DNA from 2 places in the Bradyrhizobium sp. IC4059 genome. Region 2 is predicted to be linked to the other one. Evidence: riboswitches for the same ligand, from Rfam matches in the RefSeq annotation. Region 2 holds a riboswitch; the other holds the start of a gene.

Region 1 (3,402 bases), on a different contig from region 2:
TTTCACCATCTGCGACTTCTTTGGCGATCAACGAGAGCGCTAGGGCACGCCAGCCCAATTCCATCGGCTTCGCATAGGTTGACGCAAGCTCAATCGTACCGTCGAGCGCGACTTTCCAGGTGATAGCGTACTGTTCGTCTGATTTGTTGTCTCGGTGCCTGGTCCACGAAACGAAAACATGGTCGTTTTCGCCAAGTTCAGCGACCCCCCACATCTGAGGGACGAACTGTGCCACCTTCGAGACATTGGAGATGATTTGTTCTATCGTCTCACCATCTTGCGCTCGCCACGTTGACTTGAGTCTTTCGACAAGTGGGTTGTCGCTGGCGCGAATAGTGTTACTCATGGCAGCCGGCCAGGCTAGGCAGATTAGAAGTCCGCCCAGGCGAAGCCATAGCGCGGGTCTTCCCGACATTCTCTTCATAACCCTCGGCCTATCACGTTTCATCCGTACATCTTTCAAGGCGGGCAACCTTGAACCTGCTATGAGCGAGCGCAAGAAGTTTACGGAGACGCGACGGGGCACCCGCGGCTGTCCCGCGCGGGCAGGCGCTCCCCTCTATGTCACGCGCCGCTAACTTCCATAGCCAGCGACAGCGTCAATTGGCTGAGCTGGACATCCCCAGCAGAAGAGACTGGGCATGTCGAGGGGCTTGCATTCTTCGTGCCAGGCAGCAGGCGGAGATTTGCACGGGTTTTATGTCCCTATTGTCGACTTTCCGACCTGCGCACGTTTCGATGTTTCCATTCAGTGTATCGGCCGTAGTTTGTGCATCCTTGTCCCGCACAGATAGTTTGCGGAAGAGGTGAACGCCTCGATGCCAAGTGCCTGATGAGATTCGACGGTGTGTTTGCCGTCATTGAACCGGGTGGTTCGCTAAAGTTGCCGTCGGCGTTCGGCCTACATGATGGCTGGCGATACGAGCCGAGAAGTCTGGCTGGCACGAAAATCAACCTGCTCGCCGCGTATGTTGCTAGATTGCGCCTCCTGCCTTGACGTGTTCAATGGGGATCCTCTAGTCGAGAAAATAGCTGGCCAGCGAATGTGCTGGGCGAACCGCTGGAAATCGGAAGCCGCATCGAATGCATTCTGCTCGAAACGGCGGTAGTCGCCGCTACGCGGGCTGGTTTTGTCCCTTTCATTGATGGGGCGGGCGGCGTCGCCTCAAGGCAGCTCCGAGTCGCACTCCGACATCCGACAAGGACATCTCTGATTGCGATAGCTCTGTTTAGAGAATCATAGAGATGGACGGTCATTCGCCTAGTAGATGTCGCACATTAGCGTGGCACATAATCTGAGAGGTTGACGGAAGAGTCCTCCTGCCGATAATCCAAGCTCGTCGAGGTTCTCCGAATCCCACTTGATCCGGAGCTAAGAGGGAAGCCGGTCCAAATGCCGGCGCTGCCCCCGCAACTGTGAGCGGCGAGCTACTGTCCAACGATGTCACTGAAGCCCGCACGGCTTTGGGAAGGCCGGACAGCAGCGATGAGCCAGCGAGCCAGGAGACCTGCCCCGACGATAGATTGGTCCACGGGCGGGGTGTCTCGGTGGTGCGCCAAGCAGCCGTCGCGCGCGCGACTTCCTCTGCCTGCGTCCGCCATGGCCTCTGTCCCCAACAGGGGTTAACACTATGTCTCTTCTCTCTCTTCCGGTTGCTACGCTCGGTACGCCACGCATCGGTCCAAGGCGTGAGCTCAAATTCGCTCTTGAAAGCTACTGGGCCGGAAAGATCAGCGAACAGCAATTGCTCGAGGACGCATCCGGCCTGCGCGCAGCGAACTGGGCTCGTCAGAAGTCTCTCGGCGTCACGGTCATTCCGTCGAATGACTTCTCGCTGTATGATCAGGTGCTCGATACAAGTGTCATGGTTGGCGCTATCCCGGAGATCTACGCCTCGAAAGGAGAATCCGTTTCCCTCAAGACGTACTTCGCCATGGCTCGCGGATCACAATGCGACGATCAGGATGCGAGTTGCGGTCTGGGCCCGCGGGGGTCTGGCGCACCCGCGCAGGAAATGACTAAGTGGTTTGATACCAACTACCACTACATGGTTCCCGAGTTTTACAAGGGACAGGGGTTCAGACTTTGCTCTCGCAAACCAATTGAAGAGTATGTGGAAGCAAAGGCTCTAGGCTTTCAAACCCGCCCTGTCATGATCGGGCCCGTCACATTCCTAAAGCTCGGTAAGAGTGCCGATAGCGCGTTCCAGCCCCTCTCCCTACTGGATGATTTGATACCGGTCTATATCGACGTTCTGCATGAATTGGCCGAACGAGGGGCAAGTTGGGTTCAGTTTGACGAGCCCTGCCTGGTCCTTGATCTGGACGAAGCGGTGCGAAAATCATTGCTACATGCCTATAACCGGTTCGCAAAGGAGGGACCGGCTATCAAGATCATGGTTGCCAGCTATTTCGGCGAGCTAGGCGACAATCTGGATACCGCATTGAGCCTCCCGGTTTCCGGTCTGCACTTTGATCTAGTTCGAGCGCCAGAGTTGTTGGATAAGATCGTCGCTGTCGGCCGAAGTGATCTCGTCATGTCGCTCGGGGTCATCGACGGCCGGAATGTATGGCGGTCGAACTTGTCGTCCCTTCGTCAGCGGCTGGAGCCCGCGATTGCGAAGCTCGGCAAGCACCGTGTACAGCTCGCTCCATCCTGCTCGCTGCTTCACGTGCCGGTCGATGTTGAACTCGAGACCGGGCTCACGTCCGACGTCAAGAGCTGGCTTGCTTTCTCTGTTCAGAAGATGCGTGAGCTTGCGATCCTGGCGCGAGCACTCGCTGGCGACCAAAATGTTGGGCTCGCTCTTGCCGATTCGGAATGCGCTGCGACTGCCCGCCGGACTTCGCCGAAGATCCATGATGCCAATGTCGCTACCCGGATGAGGGCGATCGACCAGACGATGCGCAGGCGCGCAAGCCCATTTGCCCGTCGTTCCGAGATCCAAAGGGCGCGCTTTGGACTACCAGCTTTTCCCACCACGACAATCGGATCGTTTCCGCAGACCAGAGAGGTTCGAAATGCTCGTGCGGCGCATGCGCTAGGCGCGATGAGCGACGAACAATACGACAGGTTCATCAAGGAGGAGATAGCCCGCGCCGTACATTGGCAGGAGGACATCGGTCTTGACGTCCTCGTGCACGGAGAATTTGAGCGCAATGACATGGTGCAGTACTTTGGCGAGCAACTCGGCGGCTTCCTATTTACCAGGAAGGGATGGGTACAGTCTTATGGTTCGCGCTGCGTCAGGCCCCCGATCCTGTTTGGCGATGTAGTGCGGTCGAAGCCGATCACTGTGGACTGGTGGCGCTATGCGCAATCACTAACTAGCAAGCCAATGAAGGCCATGTTGACCGGACCGGTGACGATCCTGAACTGGTCGTTTGTTCGCGATGATATTC
Region 2 (3,402 bases):
CGGAGGCTATATGGTGCTGGGCACAGGCCTCACCGACGCCGACGGTATCAGCCATGAGATGGCGGGGCTGCTTGGCCTCGAGACCAGCTTTGCCAAGCGCCGCATGCATCTCGGCTATCGTCTTGCTGAACTGGCTGCGCCGATGCCGGGGCATCAGCCTGGCGCGCGCCTGCGCGGCCACGAGTTCCACTATTCGACCATCCTCGCCCAACCCGATACGCCGCTTGCGGTCGTGCACGACGCCACCGGCGCGGTCATTGCCGAAACCGGCTCGCGCCGTGGCCATGCCACCGGCACGTTCTTCCATCTGATCGCGGAGGACCGGTGAGCGGTTTTGTCTCTTTCGTTTCCGCCGGTCCGGGCGATCCCGAGCTCCTCACGGTGAAGGGCGCCACGCGGCTGCGCGAGGCCGACGTCGTGCTTTATGACGATCTTGCCTCCGGCGCGATCCTCGATCTCGCCCGGCCCGGCGCCAATCTCGTCGCGGTGGGAAAGCGGGCCGGGCGTCCTTCGACCAAGCAGCACCACGTCAACCGTCTCCTGGTCGACTATGCCGCAACCGGTGCGCGCGTGGTGCGGCTCAAGTCCGGCGATGCCGGCATTTTCGGCCGGCTGGAGGAGGAGATCGAGACGCTGCGCGAGGCCGGCATCGGCTACGAGATCGTTCCCGGCGTCACCTCCGCCTGTGTCGCCGCCGCCCAGGCCGGCATTCCCCTGACCCGCCGGTATACCTCCCGCCGGGTGCAGTTCATCACCGGCGCTGACGTCACGGGCGAGCTGCCGCCCAATCTGAATTGGGCGGCACTGGCCGACCCCGAGGCCACGACCGTGGTCTATATGGGCCGGCGCACCTTTCCGGCGCTTGCCGCAAAATTGATCGCGCACGGCCTCGCTCCCAGCACTCCGGCGCTGTTCGCCGAATCTCTCGGGCGTCCCGACGAACGGCTGGTCCGCACCACGATTGCCGAGCTCGCCGAGCAGCTTGGGCGCGGCGGCGCCGCTTCCACTGCGGCCGTCATCCTGTTCGGCGCGCTGGCGGGAGAATATCCGGCATGACGGCTCCGGCAGCGGTTCGCCCCTTGACGCCCGCGATACGAAAGGGGCACACAAGAGCGGCATGGTGCTCGACGCGGCGCAAAGCGCCGGAGCATAATCGGGAATGGGGATGGGCGGACCCAGTTGCGGCGCCCAAAACCCCAGCCGCCCCCGCGACTGTAAGCGGTGAGGGCCTCCGAACCGCCACTGGACCGCAAGGTCCGGGAAGGCCGGAGAACCCAGTGAACCGCGAGCCAGGAGACCGGCCGTGCACGTATTGAGGCCAAGGCCGTCGGGTGTGACGGCGGAAAGGAATTGAGCCATGCATATCGAACCCGGGATCGTGACGGGCGCCAAGCTCGTGTTGAGTTACGCAACCGGCATCGCGGCAGGCGGCGTTGCCTTGAAGCTCGCGGTCGAAACCGTGCGCGAGCAGGGCGCCGGCTCGTTCGCGGCGCGGACACTGGCCACCACCGCTCTCGTCTTCGTCTTCTTCGAGATCCTGCCGCACTTTCCGGTTGGGGTATCAGAGGTGCACTTCATCCTCGGCTCGACCTTGTTCCTGCTCTTTGGTGCTGCGCCCGCCGCCTTCGGCCTTGCATTTGGCCTGCTGCTTCAGGGCATGCTGCTGGAGCCAGTCGATCTGCCGCAATACGGCATGAACGTCACCACGCTGCTGGTGCCGCTGTTCGCGATCCAGGCGATCGCCACGCGGATCATCCCTCGCAACACCGCCTATGTCGATTTGAAATACGGTCAGGCGCTGGCGCTTTCGACGACCTACCAGGCCGGCGTGATCGCATGGGTGGCGTTCTGGGCGCTCTATGGCTCCGGCTTTGCGATGAGCAATCTCGCCAGCGTCGGGACGTTCGCTGCCGCTTATGCGCTGGTGATCGTGATCGAACCGCTCGCCGATCTCGCGGTGCTGGCGCTGGCGAAGTCACTGCGCGGCGTCACCGCGCCCGGCCTCGTCACCCCGCGCCTGCACAACGCGGCGTAAGAGATCAGCGATGGGCCGCCGGTGTGGCCGCCCATCGCGCTCGCGATGCTAACGCTCTCCCTGATCGGCATCGGTTGCGGCGATTCTGCGCAGCTCACGCGCGCCGCCGTTGACGCCATCAACGCCGCCGATCTCATCCTGATCCCGCGCAAGGGAACGGCGAAATCCGATCTCGCAGATCTCAGGCGAACGATCTGCGCCGGTGTGCTCACCAACAAAACGACGCGCATCGCCGAATTCGATCTTCCCGTGCGCGATGCGACCGAGGCGGACTACCGCAAGGGCGTCGACGATTGGCACGATGCGGTGGCCGCGATTTGGTCGCAGACGATCGCTGGGCATCTCGAAGATGAGGGCAAGGTCGCGCTGCTGATCTGGGGCGATCCTTCGCTCTATGATTCTTCGCTGCGCATTGCGCGGCGGCTCGATCCATTGCCGACAATCGAGGTCGTGCCGGGGATCACCTCGATCCAGGCGCTGTGCGCGGCGCATGCGCTGCCGCTCAACGACATCGGCGAGCCGTTCCTGGTCACGACAGGGCGGCGCTTGCGCGAAGGCGGCTGGCCGCAGGGCGTCGACACCGTCGTCGTGATGCTCGATGGCGGCACGGCGTTCCAATCGCTGGATCCAGAAGGCCTGCAGATCTGGTGGGGTGCCTATCTCGGCATGCCCGATCAGATCATCATGTCCGGCGCGCTGGCTGAACTGGGCGCGCGCATTGCCGCCGTGCGGCAGGACGCACGCGAGCGGCACGGCTGGATCATGGACAGCTACATCATCAAACGCAGGCGTTGAGCAGCATGCTTCCCGAATGGGTTACCCAGAACTGCCCAGAGGTCTCCGCTGTTCATCGTGAGGCGGCCATTGCGCGGCAGGCGCAACTGACGAAGCCGACCGGTGCGCTCGGCCGGCTCGAGCAGCTCGCAATCGAGCTTGCGGGCTTGCAGGCCACCGAGCAGCCGCGCGCCGCGCGGGTGCCGATCATCATCTTCGCCGGCGACCACGGCATCGTCGCGCAGGGCGTGTCGGCCTATCCGCAAGCCGTCACCATCGCGATGATGGCGAATTTTGCCGCCGGTGGCGCCGCGATCTCGGTGCTGGCGCGCGAGCTGGGTTCGAGCCTCGAGGTGGTCGACGCCGGCACGCTGGCCGAGGCGCAGATCGCGGGAATCGTCACCGATAAGCCGCGCTGCGGCACGCGCGATTTCAGCGTCGAGGCTGCGCTCACGCCCGCGGAGCTGGCGTTCGCCTTCGAGGCCGGCCAGCGCGCGGTCGCGCGCGCGGCGAACGACCAGCCCGATCTCCTGATCTTCGGCGAGATGGGCATCGGCAACACCACGGCATCGGCGGCGATCGCCGCGAGCCTG

Evidence for each region. A riboswitch is a leader RNA that binds a small molecule or an ion and turns the genes downstream of it on or off. The one in region 2 is predicted to bind cobalamin.
Region 1: it holds a riboswitch for cobalamin, as region 2 does, so the genes downstream of both, metE (5-methyltetrahydropteroyltriglutamate--homocysteine S-methyltransferase) here and I6F12_RS05545 (energy-coupling factor ABC transporter permease) in region 2, are expected to answer to the same signal.

What each region holds. Positions count from the first base shown of each region.
Region 1 covers NZ_JADYVH010000003.1:224,415-227,816, forward strand. The annotation lists gene I6F12_RS11345 (nodulate formation efficiency C protein) at 1-346, opposite strand, end outside; cobalamin riboswitch at 1,327-1,531, shown strand; gene metE (5-methyltetrahydropteroyltriglutamate--homocysteine S-methyltransferase) at 1,632-3,402, shown strand, end outside.
Region 2 covers NZ_JADYVH010000001.1:1,201,812-1,205,213, forward strand. The annotation lists gene I6F12_RS05535 (cobyrinate a,c-diamide synthase) at 1-328, shown strand, start outside; gene cobA (uroporphyrinogen-III C-methyltransferase) at 325-1,056, shown strand; cobalamin riboswitch at 1,102-1,321, shown strand; gene I6F12_RS05545 (energy-coupling factor ABC transporter permease) at 1,358-2,035, shown strand; gene cobF (precorrin-6A synthase (deacetylating)) at 2,081-2,830, shown strand; gene cobT (nicotinate-nucleotide--dimethylbenzimidazole phosphoribosyltransferase) at 2,836-3,402, shown strand, end outside.